Regions from separate parts of the Rothia sp. 11254D007BW genome, predicted to be linked through region 2. Evidence: predicted binding sites of a transcription regulator. Region 2 holds the regulator's gene; each other region holds the start of a gene.
The links. The regulator LexA, encoded in region 2, represses DNA repair genes until DNA is damaged. The targets are predictions, from matches to a motif close to TCGAACANNTGTTCGA.
Positions count from the first base shown of each region.

Region 1: ACEE43_RS08575 (LexA family protein) is a predicted target of LexA. The motif match lies at 1,726-1,741, and genes of this name have one in related genera.
Region 3: uvrA (excinuclease ABC subunit UvrA) is a predicted target of LexA. The motif match lies at 1,339-1,354, and genes of this name have one in related genera.

Region 1 is NZ_JBPWPK010000001.1:1,914,764-1,918,038, forward strand. Features, by position in the region: gene ACEE43_RS08565 (VIT1/CCC1 transporter family protein) at 1-645, shown strand, start outside; gene ACEE43_RS08570 (sucrase ferredoxin) at 586-1,581, opposite strand; gene ACEE43_RS08575 (LexA family protein) at 1,775-2,203, shown strand; gene ACEE43_RS08580 (Y-family DNA polymerase) at 2,206-3,275, shown strand, end outside.
Region 2 is NZ_JBPWPK010000001.1:1,154,134-1,157,408, reverse strand. Features, by position in the region: gene ACEE43_RS05155 (ATP-dependent DNA helicase) at 1-1,568, shown strand, start outside; gene lexA (transcriptional repressor LexA) at 1,583-2,299, opposite strand; gene ACEE43_RS05145 (LysM peptidoglycan-binding domain-containing protein) at 2,518-3,120, shown strand; gene ACEE43_RS05140 (histidinol-phosphate transaminase) at 3,196-3,275, shown strand, end outside.
Region 3 is NZ_JBPWPK010000001.1:787,696-790,970, reverse strand. Features, by position in the region: gene dld (D-lactate dehydrogenase) at 1-466, opposite strand, end outside; gene ACEE43_RS03595 (MBL fold metallo-hydrolase) at 511-1,215, opposite strand; gene uvrA (excinuclease ABC subunit UvrA) at 1,379-3,275, shown strand, end outside.

The DNA of each region.
Region 1 (3,275 bases), 760 kb from region 2:
GTCCTCGGTGCTAACGACGGCATTGTCTCTGTCGCCGCCACCGTTGTTGGTGTTGCCGGTGCAAACACCAGCACTTCAACCATTGGTGTTGCCGCCGCTGCTGCTGTTGTCGGTGGTGCTATCTCCATGGCCCTGGGCGAGTTCGTCTCGGTCTCGTCCCAGGTGGATAGCCAGGAAGCCCTAATCGCCAAGGAAAAGGCTGAGCTGCGTGACATGCCCGAGTACGAGCTCGATGAGCTGACCGAGATTCTTGAAGAGCGCGGCATCTCACCCGAAACCGCCCGCAAGGCGGCTATCGAGATGACCGAGAAGAACGCCCTCAAGACCCACCTGCACTTTGAGCTAGGTATCGACGATGAGGATATCCCCTCCCCCTGGTCTGCTGCCTTCGCTTCGGCCGGTTCCTTCCTGGTGGGTGCCCTGCTCCCGACCCTGCTGATTCTGCTCTTCCCCGAGTCGATTCGTATTCCGGTGACCTTCGCCGGCGTGCTCGTTGCCCTGGCAATCACCGGTACCCTGGGCGCTAAGTGGGGCGGCTCCCCGCACTACGGCAAGGCCGCCCTGCGCGTCGTCATCGGTGGCGCCCTAGCCCTGGCCGTCACCTTCGGTGTTGGCTCCCTGCTGGGGGCAACCGGCGTGGTCTAGGCCAACGAGGCTGACGACCTCCCAGCTGAAGGCGGGGCCGGCGTCCTTACCGCAGGACGCCGGTCGCGGCGCTAGCTCGGTGCGGCGGGCGGTCACGACCCAGAAACGGCCGTCGCGGTGGGAGACATGGGCGGCGTGCAGGTCGGGTTCGGTGGCGGTCATTTCACTGGGGTTGAGGTCGTCGGGGCTTACCTGCTCACCGGCGTCCGTAAGGAGGGTGCGGACGGCTACCTCGGCTACCTGCTCAATGGGGGAGTGGGAGGAGCGCCCGCGCAGCCCGGTGAGTTCTACCCGGCCCTGCTGGGCACCCTGGGCTAAGGTCAGGGCCTGTTCGAAGGTTAGGCGCCCGTAGGTGTAGCCGGTGGGCAGGCTGATGGCGACCGGGGCGAAGCGGTGCCCACCGGTGTGGGAGCACTCCCAGACGCTGCCGTCCGCGAGTTGTTCGGATACAAAGGACGCAATGGGTCGGCCGCGTACCGCGCAGCAGCGGTCGCGCTTAGAGTGAGTGCAGACAAGGGTGAGTGTTTCACGTGAAACAACCGCACCGGGTATATTTTCGGGGGTTTCGAGGGGAAGGGAGAGCAAATCCTCCGCACCGGTTACCTCAAACGAGTAGAGCCTGGCGGGTGAAAAATCCCTACCCCCGGTAACCGCAAGAAAGGCGCGGCGGCGGGCGCCGACGTCCTTAACCTTCTGCCCCTCACGACCGGGCTGCCGAATCAGCAGCAGGCGGGCACCCACCTGCGCCATCTTCTCTTTAAGGGCGGCTGAGAGTTCTGCCCCAAAGACGGTTCCATCGAGAATATCGCGGCCCCAGCCGCCGGGGTGCTCCAGCAGAACCCAGAGCGTCTCGCGGGCAGCGGTGCCCGGTAGGTTCTCATCAACCGGCAGGGAGCAGGAATCGGCAGGAATAACGGGTGCGGTAGGGCTAGTCATGGGCATAAGTGTACGCCAGCGCGGGCTTCAAGGGGGCGGCGAAAGTGCATCATATCGCCGAGAGTGCGCACGACTGCTGCACGCTCAGCGATATGCCGCACGCTCACGCGGGTCAGGGCTGCTGGCAAAATATTGTTTAATCTATAGAATAAATATTCGTACAACATTCGAAACTTTGTACTATATTTAAGGCATGAAAGCCATAGTTGTAGGCCAGCTACACCCGGGGGTGCCCTGGCCTCTCCCTACCAGCCCCACCCGAATTCCTGCGGGCTTCCCGTCCCCTGCCCAGGACTACTCAGCTACCCACATTGACCTTAATGAGGTGCTTATTGCCGATCGCAACTGCACCTACATTCTGAGAGTGAGCGGGTCTTCAATGATCGACGCGGGCATCGCAGACGGTGACGAAATTATTGTGGATCGCTCCCGCCAACCCGTTGAGGGGTCAGTTGTGGTGGCAGCTATCGACGGCGAATTTACTGTCAAACGTTTTCACATTGACCGCTACGGCGCCGGGTGGCTCCTGCCCGAAAACCCCGCCTACCCACCCATCCCCATCCCTGCTGAATCGGAGTTCATGATTTTTGGGGTGGTCACCCGCTGCCTTCACAGGGTGTAGCTGTGACTAGGCGACAGGTAGTGCACGTTGATATCAACTCCTGCTACGTTTCGTGCGAACGTATCTTTGACCCCTCGCTCATGGGGCGGCCGGTAGTGGTGCTCTCTAATAATGACGGCTGCGTGGTTGCCCTCTCGGCAGAAGCGAAAGCCCTGGGGTACACCATGGGTATGCCCTGGTTTCAGATAGAGCACAGGGCTCGCGTGCAGGGGGTTATTGCCCGATCTTCCAACTACGAGCTTTACGGCGAAATTTCTGCCCGGGTGATGCGGGTACTCGCTTCACAGGCGGCCGAATTTGAGCAGTACTCCATCGACGAGGCTTTCCTGACTGTGCCGATTGAGCCCGCTGCTGCCCGTACCTATGCCCGAAGCATCAAAGACCAGCTGCTACGCGGCGTGGGGGTGCCAGTCTGCGTGGGGGTTGCCCCTACAAAAACCCTCGCCAAACTCGCCAATAAAACCGCCAAAAAGATTCCCACCTTGGCGGGGGTGTGCGTGTGGGGTTGTTTGCCCTTGGAACGTAAGGACGCCCTGCTGGCGGCTTTGCCGGTATCTGAGGTGTGGGGAGTGGGGCGGCGAACTACGCAGAAACTTGCGGCTCTAGGTATTACCTCGATTGCCGATTTGGCGGCAGCGCGACCCGACGTGATTCGAAAAAAGTTCTCGGTGGTTCTGATGCGCACAGTTTTGGAATTACAAGAAATTCCGGCGTGCGAGCTGGAAGAGCAGCGCCGCTTTAAAGACCAGCTCATCTACTCGAGGGCCTTCTCCCGACCCGTATCTGACGCAGATTCTTTACGCCAGGTACTCAGTATTTACGCACAGAAAGCTGCTGCCCGACTAGCCCGCCACGGCCAACTAGCCGGCCTACTCACCGCCTTCTGTGGAACCGCCGTTTTCAGCTCTGGGCAGCAGCATCACCCCGCCCTACAGATGCGCCTGCCGGGGTATACGTCCGACCCGGTCATCTTGACCCGGGCTGCTCATCAGCTCCTGGAACACGTTGACTTCTCAACTGTCGCCTATGCCAGAGCGGGTGTCATGCTGACGGATTTGCGCCCTGCCGGCGG
Region 2 (3,275 bases):
GCGCCACCGGCCCCGCCGGAAAACTGGGGGAAGAGGTTGTGCGCCTTCGCGAATGGGCACAAACCACCGACACCGGCGACCGCGACGAGCTGCTACCAGGCGTAAGCGATAAGGCATGGCGGCAGGTAGCCGTCACAGCCTCAGAATGCCTGGGCAAAAAATGCCCCCTGGTCGAAGAATGTTTCAGCGAGATGGCCCGAACCAGAGCAGCTGAATCAGATATCGTCATTACCAACCACGCCCTTCTCGCTATCAACGCCTTTGAGGGCGCTGCGGTGCTACCCGACCACGACATCGCCATCATCGACGAGGCCCACGAACTGGCTGACCGCGTCACCGGTGCCGTCACCGGGGCACTATCACCGGCCGCTATTACCAAGGTTGCCCGCAGCCTCAAACGCCATACGGATGCTGATCATAAGGCACTGGAGCAGGCAGCGCTCGCCCTCGATGACTCACTCAACGGGGTGCCTGCTGAGATGATGCCCAAGGGACTACCCGACCGGGTGGCAGCTGCTATGGAGCGGGTGCGCGATGCTGCCCGCCAGGCCCTGACCGACACCAAGGGCGGGGATAAGGACGGCGACGCCGGACGTCAGATGGCCCGTGCGGCCCTGACCGAAGTACACGAAACCTCCGAGAAGATGTTGACCGCTGACCCGCTTTATCAGGTCATCTGGGTTTCTCGTACCGGCTCTTGGGAGCCCGGTAGGGGGTATGTGGCGGCAGCTGACGATGACCCCGCCACCCTGAACATCGCACCTATCTCGGTTGCCGGTTACCTGCGAGAGGGGCTTTTCGAAAACCGCACCGTGGTGCTGACATCTGCGACGCTGACGGTGGGAGAAAGTTTTGATGCCGCTGCTGGTGCTCTGGGGCTGATGGGTAAGGACGCTCCGCGCTGGGACGGTATCGACGTGGGCTCACCCTTTAACTACCCCAAGCAGGGCGTGCTGTATCTAGCCTCTGACCTGCCTAAACCTGGGAGGGGAGTTTCGGTAGAGCAGCTGGACCGTATCGTTGAGCTCGTGACTGCCTCGGGTGGCGGCGCACTGGGGCTCTTTTCCTCTAAGCGCGGGGCCGAGCTGGCTGCCGAGTACGTGCGGGAACGCACCGACCTGAACATTCTTCTGCAGGGGGAGTCGTCTCTGCGCGCCCTGGTGCAGGAGTTCACCGAGGACACCGATTCCTGTCTTTTCGGCACCATGAGTCTCTGGCAGGGCGTGGACGTTCCTGGCGACTCCTGCCGCCTGGTCATGATGGACCGCATTCCCTTCCCCCGCCCCGACGATCCGCTGTCGCAGGCTCGCACCCGGGCGGTAGCAGCTGCTGGCGGTAATGGCTTTATGGCTGTTTCTGCCTACCACGCGGCGGTGCGCATGGCCCAGGGTGCTGGCCGCCTGGTGCGATCGGTCGGTGACAGGGGAGTTGTGGCCGTCCTTGACTCCCGCATCGCTACTCAGCGCTACGGTTCCTACCTGGTGAAGTCCCTTCCGCCCTTCTGGACAACAACCCGCAAGGACGTTGTACTGGGAGCGCTCGAGCGCCTCAAACAGTCAATCGACTAGTGAGAGACTAGGTCTTAGAGACTGCGCAGTACGGAGACGACCTTACCCATGATGGTGGCTTTATCGCCCAGGATGGGCTCGTACTGGGTGTTCTGGGGCAGTAGCCAGGTGTGACCATCGCGCTGGCGGAAGGTCTTAACGGTGGCCTCGTCGTCGAGCAGGGCCGCGACGATGTCACCGTTCTGGGCGGTGTTCTGGGCACGCACTACGACCCAGTCGCCGTCGCAAATCGCAGCATCGACCATGGAGTCGCCCTTGACTCGCAGCATAAAGAGGTCGCCCTGACCTACGAGCTGGCGGGGGAGCGTCATGACGTCTTCAATTGCCTGCTCAGCGGCAATGGGTGAGCCCGCAGCAATACGGCCCACCAGGGGAACAGTAGCGAGGTTATCGTCGGTCTGCGCGAAGGTAGGCACAATCGGCAGCGTGATGACGCTGGTTTCAGGCTTTACTTCTTCGGGGGAGGTCTCGCCGGTGAGAACCTCAATGGCGCGAGGACGCTTGGGGTCGCGCCTAATATAGCCCATCTCTTCGAGGCGAGAGAGCTGATGGGTAACAGATGAGAGTGAAGCGAGACCAACAAGGTCACCGATTTCACGCATAGACGGCGGGTAGCCGTGCTCATCAATAGCGCTGGAAATGGCGCTCAAAATTTTTTTCTGGCGGGCAGTGAGGGGGCGAGAGCCCTTGTGGGGCGGGCTTGCCGGAGTCTGCGGAGTTCGTTCGCTCACGGTATCTCGTCTCTGTTGGTTCTTAAAATGTCAGCCACCCGGTGTTCACTATCAAGTGGTCTTCTAAGACTATGTCAAGCAAACAGGTTATTCAAACATTTGTTCTAATTTTTCTCGACTATGTTCGATTTTTCTGATAGAACATAGATACGAAGAATTTTTAGAACAAAGATTCGACTATTGGTTGAATGTTTGAGCGTGAATCAGGAGAAAGACTTATGAGCACCATCGCCTTGCCCGAGTTTATGGCTCGTACTTCTTTGAAGAAGCCCCTTGATCAGGCTGCTACTTTTACCGTCCGTCAGCACCCGCAGGTGCCCGCATCGGCCGGGGCACTGCGGCAACCCCAGTACCGCATTCGTTTTGCGGCACCTGTGTCTGCGCGTCCCGCACCTGTAGCTCCCCTACGGAATCTGTCTTCCCACCCTGCTGCTTCTACCCCGGCTCAGCGGCCTAGCGCGGTAGTAGAACCGCCTCAGAAAGCGAAGACGGGGCGTGGGAAAATCCGTCTGACCCGCCGGGGGCGCCTGGTTTTTAGGGGTCTGCCCCTACTCACCCTCGTGGCTCTTGTGGTTCTCGGTGCCCTGACTTTCCTTGCACCCGGCGAAGCCAAGAGTGCCACTGTTGAACCTGTCGTTCCGGCTAGCCAAACGGTCACCGTTGTGCACGGCGATACTCTCTGGACCATCGCAGCAGATGTGGCACCCGGTGAAGATAATCGCGATGTCATCAATCGCATCATGCAGATTAACGACCTCACCAGCGCACAGCTGGTTCCCGGTCAGGTTCTTGAGGTGCCTGTCTACACTCAGTCACAGTAAGAAAAAGAGCGGTACCCTATGCCAGACTGCGAAACAAGAATGCAGCGTACGGGGCTAGGTCGCTACACTAGGGGAGTGACCGAAACTACCACAGCACTCGAAGCCCTGCCCCTGCGCGAAGATTTGCGGGGCCGTTCACCCTACGGCGCACCCAT
Region 3 (3,275 bases), 370 kb from region 2:
TACCGCCGATGACCGAGGCACCGATGGAGGTGGACCCGATCACCGAGTGGGGTTCGCGGCCGTGTGGTGCCAGTTCTTCGGTCAGGTGGGTGAGGGTGGCGCCCGCCAGGGAGATGGCCTCGTGGGCGTCGTTAATCAGGTGCACCTGGTTGATGAGGTGGGTTGAGATGAGCACGATGGGGCGGTCGTAGTCCTGGAAGCCGGGGCCGGAACCGCCGGTCAGACCGGTGTTAGAGGCCTGGGGAATTACCATGAGGTTGTGGTCGACGCAGACCTGGAGCGCCTTCCACATCTGTACCAGGGTGGTGGGGCGGAGGACGGCAAGCAGGGGGCCGCCGCCGAAGCGGTAGCCCTTGCTGTAGGGCATGGTCGCGTGCTCTGCGGTGAGCACATGGTCGGCGCCCACAATATCCTTGAATGCCGCGAGGGCCTGCTGATGGGCTCCTGAGTTTGCTGGGGAGGTCATCTCACATCTTTCTGTCGAGTGTTAGTGCTTCTACTTTGATTCTATTACCAACCCCGCTCCTTCCACGAAGGCAGCTGGGGGCGTTCCTTGCCCAGGGTGGTGGAGTCGCCGTGGCCCGGCAGCACCAGGGTGCTATCGTCAAAGCGGCCGAAGATGCGCTCTGAAACATCGGCAAAGAGCTGCTCAAAATCCTGGGGAGAGTTGGTCTTGCCCACCCCGCCCGGGAAGAGCGAATCCCCGGTGAACAGCAGAGCCCGCTTACCGGCGTCCGCACCCTCAGATGCCCGCAGGGCCAGGGCAATTGAACCCGGGGTATGCCCGCGCAGGGCAATCACCTCAAGCTCAATACCGGCTAGGGTCAGGCGCTCGCCGCCCACCAGGCGTTCTTCAACCTCTACGCCTTCCTGCTCGGCGATAGCCTCAGCATCGGGGGCGCCGCAGTAGGTTGCCGGGTCCCAAGCTTCAACAGCATCGGACAGGGCGCGGATATGGTCCCAGTGGGAATGGGTGGTCACCAGGGTGCGGACGACGCCTCCCGTCTGGCCATGGGCAGCGGGGGAGTCGGCGGCGGCAGCCTGCTGAGCGAAGGTATTGATGGTGGGAAAATCGTCCGCGGCGTCAATCAGCACCTGCCCACCGCTTGCCCGGTGGGTCAGCAGGTAGACGTTGTTTTCCATCTCCGATACCGCAATGGACCGCACGGTCAGGGCATCGGACTCAAAAATCAGGGTATTGGCTAGGTCACTCATGGCCCCATTCTAGGCCTTCATTCCGCCTTTGTACCATGCCCTGCCCGTTTTAAGCCCTCAGAATGAGCAGGAGGCGGTACAAACCGGGAGGGGGAGACGCTTTCATCGGCCACTCAAAGACTATAGAATATATCTTCGAAACAATCTCTTAGATAGGTGACTCATGGCAGGCTCAGCCACACAACCCACCGGCAACGACCTCACCCATATCCGTGTGCAGGGTGCCCGCGAAAACAACCTCAAAAACGTCGACCTCGACATCCCCCGCGACGCCATGGTCGTCTTTACCGGCCTCTCCGGGTCGGGCAAATCCTCCCTTGCCTTCGACACCATCTTCGCCGAGGGCCAGCGCCGCTACGTCGAATCCCTCTCCTCCTACGCCCGCATGTTCCTGGGCCAGGTCGACAAACCCGACGTTGACTTCATCGAGGGCCTTTCACCGGCCGTCTCCATCGACCAGAAATCTACCTCTAAGAACCCGCGTTCAACCGTCGGCACCATCACCGAAATCTACGACTACATGCGCCTACTCTGGGCGCGCGTGGGCCACCCCCACTGCCCCGAATGCGGCGAGGAAATCTCCAAGCAGTCCCCCCAACAAATCGTTGATACCCTCATGGACTACCCCGAGAAAACCCGCCTTCAGGTGCTCGCCCCCGTCGTCTCAGCCCGCAAGGGCGAGTTCGTCGACCTCTTCAAAGAACTCTCCACCGCCGGCTACGCCCGCGCCCGCGTGGACGGCGAGGTCATCCAGCTCACCGACCCGCCCAAGCTTGAAAAGCAGTACAAACACACCATCGAGGTAGTCGTTGACCGTATCGCCATCAAGGAGAGCGTCCACCAGCGCCTGACCGACTCCGTCGAAACCGCGCTTGGGCTCGCCGACGGCAAAGTACTCATCGACTTCGTGGACGAGGACGCCGACGCCCCGTGCCGCACCCGCTCCTTCAGCGAAAACCTGGCCTGCCCCAACGGTCACCCCCTGGCCGTCACCGAGGTAGAACCCCGCGCCTTCTCCTTTAACTCGCCCTTTGGCGCCTGCGCCGCCTGCGACGGCATCGGCTCCACCCTTGAAGTAGACACCGACCTGATCGTGCCCAACCCCGACCTCTCCCTGGCCGAGGGAGCCGTCGCCCCCTGGGCCACCGGCAAGGCAACCAGCGAATACTGGCTGCGCCTGCTCGCCGGTCTGGCCGACGAACTCGACTTCGACCTCGCCACCCCCTTCAAAGACCTTCCCGCCAAGGTCAAAAAAGCTATCCTGAACGGCAAAGACTACAAGGTCACCGTCGCCTACAAAAACCGCTTCGGCCGCGAACGCCGCTACACCTCCGGCTTCGAGGGCGCCAGCGCCTACATCAAACGCAAGTACGAAGAAACCGAATCAGACTGGTCAAAAGACCGCTACGAACAGTACATGCGAAAGGTCGCCTGCACCTCCTGCAACGGCGCCCGCCTCAACCCCACCATCCTGGCCGTCACCGTCGGCGGCAAGTCGATTGCCGACGTCACCGACATGCCTATGCGCGAAGCACTCACCTTCATGCGCTCGCTGACCCTGAGTGAGCGCGAGGCTAAGATTGCTGAGCTGGTGCTCAAAGAAATTGATGCCCGCCTGCAGTTCCTGCTTGATGTGGGCCTGGACTACCTGAACCTGGCACGCTCAGCGGGTACCCTCTCGGGTGGCGAGGCCCAGCGTATCCGCCTGGCAACCCAGATTGGCTCCGGCCTGGTGGGCGTGCTCTACGTGCTGGACGAACCCTCCATCGGCCTGCACCAGCGCGATAACCGCCGACTGATTGAAACCCTCACCAAGCTGCGCGATATGGGCAACACCCTCATCGTGGTGGAGCACGACGAAGACACAATGAAGGAAGCCGACTGGATCGTGGACGTCGGCCCCGGCGCTGGTGAGCACGGCGGCCAGATCGTGCACTCGGGTACTTTCGCTGAACTCCTTGAGAATAAAAACTCCGTGACAGGTGACTACATGGCCGGACGCCGCGCCATCACGGTGCCCGCCACCCGCCGTCCGGTTGACCCCAAGCGCACCATCAAGG